3 regions of the Fictibacillus halophilus genome follow, and region 3 is predicted to be linked to each of the others. Evidence: riboswitches for the same ligand, from Rfam matches in the RefSeq annotation. Region 3 holds a riboswitch; each other region holds the start of a gene.
The links. A riboswitch is a leader RNA that binds a small molecule or an ion and turns the genes downstream of it on or off. The one in region 3 is predicted to bind cyclic di-AMP.

Region 1 (3,278 bases), 880 kb from region 3:
TCGGGTTTTTCTTGTTTGGGATAGTAAATGGAGGATTGTCTGTTTTGCCGGCTTTTATCATGAAATATAAACTCGTTCCAGATAATTATGAGCAAATGATGATGTGGATGGGTGTTGTGTTTGGTGTATCCATACTTACAGGGAGTGTGTTAAGTTCGATGCTTGCTAAAAAGATTAGACTCTCGTATGCCATTGTTCTTGGTCTATTCGTTAGTGGGTTGTCACTTGGTTTATGCGCCATCGCGCCAAATGTTTTCTTCTTCTTTATTTTTACGGGATTGGCTGGGATTAGCATTCCTTTAATCAATATCGGAATCGGTGGCTGGTTACCTAAGATTGTAGATCCTAAAATGATGGGGCGTGTTCAAGGATGGATCACGCCAATCAATATGTTATCTCATACCATGACCCTCGGTTTAATCGCGGTATTTTTCCCGAAGTTTTTAACTGTTGAAATGCTGTTCTGGGTTGTTGGAGGATGTCTGATACTTGTTGGAGTTTTTTATATGTTCACCTTGCCAAAGTATGATACGGAAGATGATGAAAACAAAAAAGAGTTACAATTAGAAAAAATACCAGTCTAAAGGTGGAGTTTATGGCGAAGCCCTTTTATAATGAAAAGCGGAGGGGAAGCCATGGCAACATTTCAAAACGTACTATTCTGGTTTTTTTTAATCTTACCGATCATTCTATTCTTTGTAGCGATTGCGAGAACTTCATGGATTTTGATGCTTGTTAACCTTTTTTTAGCTTTGCCGATCATTTGGTTTGTGAGCTGGGTTACAGAAAGTTATGGAGCGGTCTTTGTAGTATTTGCAATTCATTTGTTCACAGGCGCTTGGCTTTGGACTAAAAGACAGAGATTGGATTTTAGATCGTTTTAACAAGGCTCTGCAAATTTATGTTTGCAGAGTTTTTTTATTTTGTATTAAAAACATTCAATTGCAGATATTAATTGTTAGAATATTAAAACATTTTTTTGTTTATAAAAATAATGAAAATCAATGAAAATCAATGAAAATAGTTGTAAGGGTTACAGGTTATGCATAAAGAAGGTTATTTTAAGAGATTTTGGAAATAAATATAGATATTTTAGTGTTTTTGGTTGATTTACAACAGTGGAAACCAGGAGTAATATAGTCCTTATCTTAAATCTTTAAATATTTTCCATGACCGCTGAATCCAATTTGGAACGGAGGAACCATCGGCAGTTTTTTAATTGCCAGGGGTGAAACTTATTAAGTCGGGCGACTTCTGCCGTCCGAACCCGTCAGCTAACTTCGTAAGCGTGGTAGGAGAGGGAAGGTGAATTTGAAAAAAATGTCGTTATAATTTAAAAAACTATGATTATTATATCATGCGTCTTTATCGCTTAATTCCTAACTTTAGGGAGCGGGGGAACCAACCGCAGGCTATCGTGTCTGCATGGGGTGAATCTCGAGTGATCGAGTAGGGCTACTCTCAAGCCCGAATCCGTCAGCTAACTCCGTAAGCGTTCAGAGAGAGGCAACAAATTTCGTGTGTTTACACGCTTATTCAAGTATGTGTAGAAGCCGCGAGAAGAGTTCCTCTTCCGCAGGCTTCTTTTTTGTTGTCTTTTTTTACACTATCAGAAATTATAGCTTGTTTGCACGATGATTTTCGACGTAGCAACAAGTTTAAGACGATAGTATAAGTGCAACTAAGGCTGACGTGAAAGGCTTGGCATCAGCCAAGTTTTCTTTAAGAAATGGAGGAAGTAAACGATGGCAATACCATCTGGAAACGTGCTCATCATGTTTCCTGACCAAGTTTCAGATGTATTTATTTCAAAACTAAGATTATGTGATGAATATCAATCTCTTGTTCTATGCGTTCCTAACCGAGAAGAGGCAGACAGACTTTCACAAGTTGGTTTTCAACATGTGTATGTCATGAATTATGGTGACAAACGTAAATTGATTGAAATGGTAGGGCCGTTTGTCCAAAAGATTATTGTCGTTGAATCAGGCTTTTTGGAATGCTGCCAAACGATCGAGCTCATTCGCAGCATCTATAACCTACCTGTTTATGTCATTAAATCAGACACAAGGTACATCACAAGAGTATACAAAGAACTAGGTGCCGACTACGTAATCTATAACAAAACAGGAAACATTCAATTCTTACTTTCTTCATAAAAGAAACGGAGGAATATAAAAATGAAAATGAGTCCGAGTGAAATTGAACAAATCTTATTAAAAGCCAAAAGAGAACAGTTGAATGCATATTACGCAAGTGTAATACAGCATAATCTCTCTAAATGGTCGATACAGGACACACTTCGCAACAAAGGTTAAAAAAATCTGAAGAGGGAGCTTTTGCCGCGTGCTCCCTCTAAATTCTTATCACTGATAGGCAGGGATAAATAATGGGAGCAGAGTCAGTTGTTTTATTGCCAAGACGGTTATCGATCGGACAGATCAATGAATTTGTCAATGCTGCTGGTTCTTTCGAGAGTGAGATCCTTTTCTATTACCAAGGAATACAAATTAATGCGAAAGGCTTGCTATCGGTCAATCTATTCTTTTTGTCACATTATTCAAGGAATCAAGATGAACCTATCACACTTAGAGTTGAAGGCTGCGATTCACAAGATGCCATAAAAAATTTATCACATATGTTATCGGGTTTTATTGAGTAGTTTACTAGTTAGGTAAGGAGGAAGATACATGTTAGATCTTTATATGGTTTTAACACTAGTCGTTTCATTTTTGCTTTATTTTAAATTTGTTTATTGGTGTGATCAAATCGCAGGAGGGGACAAGGAAAAATGATAATAACCATGATTGCAACTGGTGGCGTTTTTCTATATTTGGTTTATGCACTAATTAACCCTGAAAAGTTTTAACCGAACAACATATTAAAGGATTCATTTAGGAGGAACATGGTTATGGGAGTTTTACAAATTGCAATCGTGATCGTTTTATTGCTTCTGATCGTTAAACCGTTAGGAAGCTATATCTATCACGTGTTTTCAAACAAGGCTAATAAAACAGATAAAATTTTTGGTCCGATTGAGAAAATGATTTATTCCATATCCGGAATCAAAGAAAGACCGGGTATGACATGGAAAAAATATACGGTGTCATTATTACTTACGAATATCGTCTTGGTTGCAGTCGGATATGTCATCTTACGTCTGCAAAAACTGCTTCCGTTCAATCCGAGCAATATAGACAATATGGAACAAACCTTATCTTTTAACACGATTGTCAGTTTTATGACGAATACAAACCTGCAGCATTACAGTGGAGAAA
Region 2 (3,278 bases), 890 kb from region 3:
TTGGCCTAACGAAAATGAATCGTAAACAGAAGCAATCGCGAATGGAAGAATTATTAGCTATTGTGGGTATGGAAGATTATGCTTCTCGTTATCCTTATGAATTGAGTGGTGGGCAGCAGCAGCGTGTTGCACTAGCAAGAGCTATGGCTCCAAACCCATCTTTGATCATGTTCGATGAGCCTTTTAGCAATCTCGATTCTAAGCTTCAATTACAGATTAGGGATGAACTACAGGAAATTCTTAAACGTACTGGAATCACTTCTATCTTTGTTACTCATGATGAAGAGGATGCTCGTGCTATAGGAGACCGAATCATACTAGTAAACGATGGGAAGATTCAAGATGAAGGACGTCCTGAAATGGTTTTGAAAAGGAATAAAGAAAAGTTATCGCTAGCATACGTTTAAACAAAAAACCGGGATATCCCGGTTTTTATTTTTTGAATTGAGTATCTAGTTTTCCGTTCATGTCGATTAAGAATCCGATTTCTCGTCCTAACAATTCACCCAGTTCTTTTGCTTTTTTTTCGCTTTCGTTCTTTATTTGTTCAATCGTAAGTTCACCTTTTAACTTGGATGCTCCAACGATAATACTTAATTCACCTTTTTCATAAAATACAATTTTCATTTACAATACCTCCCTGAAAAATAGAACCTTATACATCATTCGTTTTTTCTCACATGCTTATGGGGTAGAAGTGAGAATCTGGAAAAACATTCATCATGAAACAATTAATTGGAAGAAATAAGTATAGCAAGTTTCCTTGACATCATTTTATGTATGTTGATAACATTACAGTATATGATATATGATTCGCTGAATCCTGATGTTCTATTCGATTGAATATTCAGGAGCGGGGGAACCACATTATGGCTTCTAAGCCTTGGGATGAATTTGCGCGTAAGCAAAAGGGACAACTCTCAATTTCCTAATCCGACAGCTAACCTCGTAAGCGTTTTTGGAGAGAGAACTCTACACATGGGATAAGTCTATGTGTAGCTGTGTATTCCCACGGAAAATCCTCTCTATTTTCGGTGGGTTTTTATATGCAACAAATAGGGCATATATTAGTAATATTTCTCTTCAGTCACGAGTTAAATATTTTGAAAATTTAATAAAGGGGGTATTTTTTGATGAAATTATCTACAAAAATCTTGGTCGCTCTGGCACTTGGGGTAGTTGCAGGTCTTATTCTAAATTTAGCCTTTCCAGATGCATTTTCTGTGCTTGATAAATACGTATTCAAGCCAGTCGGAACGTTATTTTTAAATCTGATTAAAATGTTAGTCGTTCCGATTGTATTCTTTTCAATCGTACTTGGAACAGCAGGATTAGGTGATCCGAAGAAACTTGGAAGAGTAGGTGCCAAAACAGTCGGTTACTTTTTAGCAACAACTACAATCGCAATTATTATTGCTATGGCTTTAGCACTCATCTTTAAACCAGGTGTTGGGGACTTTGAAACAGAAGGTGCAAAGTTTGAGCAACAAGAAGCACCAGCAGTAACAGATACATTACTCAATATCATTCCTACTAATCCTATTCAAGCTATGGCTGAAGGTGATATGCTTCAAATTATCGCATTTTCAGTTTTTGTAGGATTCGCTCTAACGATGCTGGGTAGTAAAACAAAAGGGATTATGGATCTAATTGAACAAGGTAACGATATTATGATGTACCTTGTAAACGTGGTTATGAAGTTTGCTCCATATGGCGCATTTGCATTAATTGCTTCTGCTGTCGGAAGCCAAGGAATGGATGCCATTAAAGCAATGGGCTTATATATGAGTGTAGTTATTTTAGCTCTTTTCATTCACTCTGTTGTAGCCTATGGAGGTTCAATTGCTCTCTTAGCAAAGAAGAGCCCGATTTGGTTCTTTAAAGGCTTTGCACCAGCAATGTCAGTAGCATTCAGTACGTCAAGTTCGAATGCAACACTCCCAATCTCAATGAAAACAGCTCAAGAAAATCTGGGTGTTCGAAAATCAATCAGTGGTTTTGTTCAACCGCTTGGTGCAACAATTAACATGGATGGAACAGCCATCATGCAAGGTGTTGCAACGATTTTTATTGCGCAAGTATACGATGTTAATTTAGGTATTACAGAGATGCTTACTGTTATTTTAACTGCAGTGCTTGCTAGTATCGGTACAGCTGGTGTTCCTGGAGTTGGACTGATCATGTTAGCGATGGTATTGAACTCTGTAGGATTACCTGTTGAGGGTATTGCTTTAATCCTAGGTGTTGATAGACTTCTTGATATGCTAAGAACAGCTGTTAACATTACAGGTGATGCTGCATGTGCAGTAATCGTTGATAAAGGTGAAGACAAACATCTTGGAACTCGTGATCAAGAAGTTAGTGCGTAAATAAACACAATAAACGGCCGCAGGGGTTAAACCTCTGCGGCTTTTTTATATGCCGATTTCCCTAGTTTTTTAATGTTGAGTAAATAAATGTAAGCACTGGTGAAAAATCATGGTAAAATAAGAAGATACATAATGAGATTTCGGAGTGATCTTCTTGGAAAAATGGCTAGAGATATTAACACTTGCTGCAAAGATCATATGGGTACAGATTCAAACCGTTATTCATCCTATCATCGAGTTAACAGAGAGCGCGATGAACTCTTTTTGGTTTGTCTTTTCACTTACGATCATCGCAGGATACGTATTACTTAGGCTTGTACAGAACGCACTTACCTTCTATCAAGCTCATAATTTTATTCACAGAAAAATGATTAACGAACCCGCTAGTGATATTGAATTCACCTTATTTATGAAATCACTTTGGAAGAAAGATCGATCTAAAGGATTATTGGCCAATGCCAAATCGGCTAAGAGTAGATACCTTCAGTTCAATACTCAAGAACGTTTGTCACTACAGAACTACTTGCAGCATCGACTGAGATTTTTACGTACCAACCAGCCATTGTTCATCTTAGGCGCTGTTGTAATAGGATTGATTTCTAGTATTTCAGTGAATGTACTACCGATTGAGGTAGCTGCACTTACTGCGGAAAATGTATTAAAAACAGCACTTTTCATTCTTTCCTGGCTGTTGATTATGCAAGCTAAATACGTTTCTATGAAAAAACAAACGTATCATCACCTAGCATGGATGCAAGATACCAACCGAACAACCACGGTTGATTACATGCAGGAAGAAGATGTTACGGTTTCAACGAACAAAGAAAACAACCCTGCGTATTAACGTGATACGTAAGGGTTGTTTTTTATCCAGAACCGATAAGGATAATGAACGGCTTCTTCGGCATA
Region 3 (3,278 bases):
GTTATCAACACTAACTTCGCAATCGATGCAGATTTGAACCCTAAGAAAGATTCAATCGCCTTGGAAGGATCTGAATCACCATTCGCAAATATCATCACAGTGCGTGAAGGTGACAAAGAGAAGAAATCTATTAAAACGTTGATAGAAGTACTTCACTCGAAAGAGATTACTGATTTTATTGATAAAGAATACAAAGGTTCAGTTCTAGCTGTTAAAGAGTAAAGAATAATCAGCTGCCTAGATGGGTGAATCCACTCATCTAGGCAGCTTTTCTCATATATGGATGGTTTCTTAGGCAGCGGGAGAGCACCTTTATACAACATTAAGTCTAAATAAGAAAAATTAAGTCTTAAAGAGGAAAATTAGTTCATATTCGTCATCAATTAAGTCGTTTCAGACAGGAATTGAGTCTAATTTCAAACATAAAGGCCGTTCGACAATTTCGAATATCTTTCATCTCCATCAAAGTTTGATGTGATATGATGAAGACGGATAAATTCAGCATTATAATCATTGTGTTAAGCGGGTGGAAAAGGAAATGGCAACTGATTTTTGGTCACCTGTCACATTATCACTCGGTATAGCGGTGACAGCTTCATTAATTGTGGTTCTAGCAGGCATATTTTTGGGCAGAATCATGGCTCATCAGAAATTTAAAGGAAAAATGTTGATTGAAACAGTATTCTTACTTCCACTCGTACTACCCCCAACGGTGGTAGGATTTTTGTTAATTGTTTTGTTTGGTCGAAATGGTCCAGGAGGACAGCTAGTAGAGTGGCTCTTTAACCAACCGATCATGTTTACTTGGTGGGCAGCCGTTATTGCTTCTGCAGTTGTTGCATTTCCACTCATGTATCAATCCGCAAAAGCGGGTTTCGAATCAATTGACTTAGACATTGAGAACGCAGCGCGTGTAGACGGGGCGAACGAGTGGGATGTTTTGCGGAAAATCTCTGTTCCACTATCTATTAGGGCAATCACGTCAGGTGCTATTCTGAGTTTTGCTCGCGCGTTAGGTGAGTTTGGTGCTACTTTAATGTTTGCCGGAAACATACCAGGAAAAACACAGACGATATCCACTGCCATCTATATCGCGATTGAATCTGGAAATATGGATCTTGCTTGGATGTGGGTAGGGAGTGTTATCGCGATTTCATTCCTCATGCTGATCGCTGTTAATCGAATAAGGACTTATTGAAGAAAGAACCCGAAAAAAATGGGTTCTTTTTTTAATCGTCCTCTACTTCCTCCGTGATTTTATCCTCATGTTCATCTGCATCTTCACGTTCTTGTACCTGTTCTGTATCACCATACTGTTCATTTATCTCTTGTGCGAGATTCGTTAAGTACTCATCAGAGAATAAAGGATTCTTTTGTTTAGCCATGTAAAAAACTCCTATTGTTAACGAAATGTTACGTTCAAATTATTAACTATTTCTATGTATAACCAATATGTACGTATTTTGATCAGCCTATTCAAGAAAAATTAGTATTTACTTTTTTATATCACGGGAGTATTATTAGTGAAGTTTCAAATTTCTAAATCGCTTAAACCAAATGGTGCGGGGGAACCGAACGGACTGCAGAACAGAGTCCTGGGGTGAATCCTTCTTTAAGGTAGGGCTACTCAAAGGCCCGAATCCGACAGCTAACTCCGTAAGCGTTTATGAGAAGGAAGGTGGAGCTTGTGGAGCCTAAAGTTTAAAGGTCTGCAGGTCAGTTTCGTGATGACTTGCGGCCTTTTTTTGTTAAAAATGTTTCTTCTAGTAAACATTAAAAGTGAATACTATTATGGACGGAGAGAGAATGATGTTCACATCAATTAAGCGTTTCTTAATCGGTCGTCCTTTGAAGTCGACTGCATTAGGCGAACAAAAGATTAACAAAACGAAAGCATTGGCTATTTTATCATCTGATGCATTATCTTCGGTTGCTTATGGTCCAGAACAGATTTTAATCGTACTTATTACCGTAGGTGCAGCTGCTTTTTGGTACTCTATTCCGATTGCAGTAGGGGTTCTGTTTTTATTAACTGCTCTTATTTTATCTTATAGACAAATTATCTACGCCTACCCTCATGGAGGAGGGGCATATGTTGTTTCGAAGACTAACTTAGGAGTAAATCCTGGGTTAATTGCAGGGGGTTCTTTGCTTGTAGATTACATACTAACCGTAGCAGTAAGTGTGTCTGCGGGTACTGATGCGATTACATCGGCATTCCCTGCTTTACACGATTTTAACGTTGAGATCGCAATCGTATTTGTCATTTTTCTTACATTACTGAACTTACGAGGAGTTACAGAATCAGCATCAATCTTAGCATATCCTGTTTATCTCTTTGTATTGGCTTTGTTTATTTTGATAGCAGTAGGCATTTATAAAATTTTAACGGGGGATGTATCTCAGAGCTTGCATACACCAATTGGTACACCTGTGGCTGGGATCTCTCTTTTCATTTTGCTAAGAGCATTTGCTTCAGGAAGTTCTGCTTTAACTGGTGTTGAAGCCATCTCAAACGCAATTCCAAACTTCAAAGAACCGGCACCTGTTAACGCAGCTCGAACATTAATGATGATGGGAGCGCTATTAGCGATACTCTTCTCTGGGATCGTTACCTTAGCGTATTTCTATGGTATTGTACCAAAAGCTGAGGTGACCGTAGTCTCTCAGATTGCAGAAGAAACGTTCGGTCGAAACTTTATGTATTTCTTTATACAGGGAACTACAGCATTAATTTTGATTCTTGCTGCAAACACTGGATATTCTGCGTTTCCATTATTAGCAGTAAACTTGGCAAAAGATAAATTTATTCCTAGGATGTTTTTAGTAAGAGGTGATCGATTAGGTTACTCGAATGGAATCATCATACTCGGACTTGCATCAATTCTGCTAATTATTGCTTTTCATGCTGAGACAGAACACTTAATTCCGTTATATGCTGTCGGAGTTTTCGTTCCATTTACGCTGTCACAATCTGGAATGATGGTAAAATGGTTAAGAGAAAAACCAGTTGGATGGGTATCGAAATTCATCATTAATACAACTGGTGCGTTGATCAGTTTCATCGTCACGATTATGTTCTTTCTAACAAAGTTTTCTCAAGTCTGGTCAATCCTAATTTTCCTGCCAATTATCGTATTGATCTTCCATCGAATAAAGAAACATTACGATGCAGTTGGTGATCAATTGAGGTTAACGACATGTGAAGTGTCTCCAGATATAAAAGGGAATGTCATGATCTTACCGGTTGCTGGAATGACACATGTGGTGGAGAACTC

Region 1: it holds a riboswitch for cyclic di-AMP, as region 3 does, so the genes downstream of both, I5J82_RS03250 (hypothetical protein) here and I5J82_RS07730 (APC family permease) in region 3, are expected to answer to the same signal.
Region 2: it holds a riboswitch for cyclic di-AMP, as region 3 does, so the genes downstream of both, I5J82_RS12375 (dicarboxylate/amino acid:cation symporter) here and I5J82_RS07730 (APC family permease) in region 3, are expected to answer to the same signal.

The regions. Positions count from the first base shown of each region.
Region 1 is NZ_JAEACF010000001.1:610,559-613,836, forward strand. It holds gene I5J82_RS03240 (MFS transporter) at 1-584, shown strand, start outside; gene I5J82_RS03245 (hypothetical protein) at 636-884, shown strand; cyclic di-AMP (ydaO/yuaA leader) riboswitch at 1,165-1,305, shown strand; cyclic di-AMP (ydaO/yuaA leader) riboswitch at 1,360-1,511, shown strand; gene I5J82_RS03250 (hypothetical protein) at 1,746-2,159, shown strand; gene I5J82_RS03255 (hypothetical protein) at 2,181-2,318, shown strand; gene I5J82_RS03260 (HPr family phosphocarrier protein) at 2,390-2,662, shown strand; gene kdpF (K(+)-transporting ATPase subunit F) at 2,804-2,869, shown strand; gene kdpA (potassium-transporting ATPase subunit KdpA) at 2,912-3,278, shown strand, end outside.
Region 2 is NZ_JAEACF010000001.1:2,379,491-2,382,768, reverse strand. It holds gene I5J82_RS12385 (ABC transporter ATP-binding protein) at 1-407, shown strand, start outside; gene I5J82_RS12380 (hypothetical protein) at 433-627, opposite strand; cyclic di-AMP (ydaO/yuaA leader) riboswitch at 805-970, shown strand; gene I5J82_RS12375 (dicarboxylate/amino acid:cation symporter) at 1,134-2,369, shown strand; gene I5J82_RS12370 (hypothetical protein) at 2,524-3,213, shown strand; gene I5J82_RS12365 (DNA-3-methyladenine glycosylase) at 3,210-3,278, opposite strand, start outside.
Region 3 is NZ_JAEACF010000001.1:1,492,635-1,495,912, reverse strand. It holds gene I5J82_RS07745 (MetQ/NlpA family ABC transporter substrate-binding protein) at 1-222, shown strand, start outside; gene modB (molybdate ABC transporter permease subunit) at 539-1,198, shown strand; gene I5J82_RS07735 (hypothetical protein) at 1,230-1,385, opposite strand; cyclic di-AMP (ydaO/yuaA leader) riboswitch at 1,536-1,678, shown strand; gene I5J82_RS07730 (APC family permease) at 1,810-3,278, shown strand, end outside.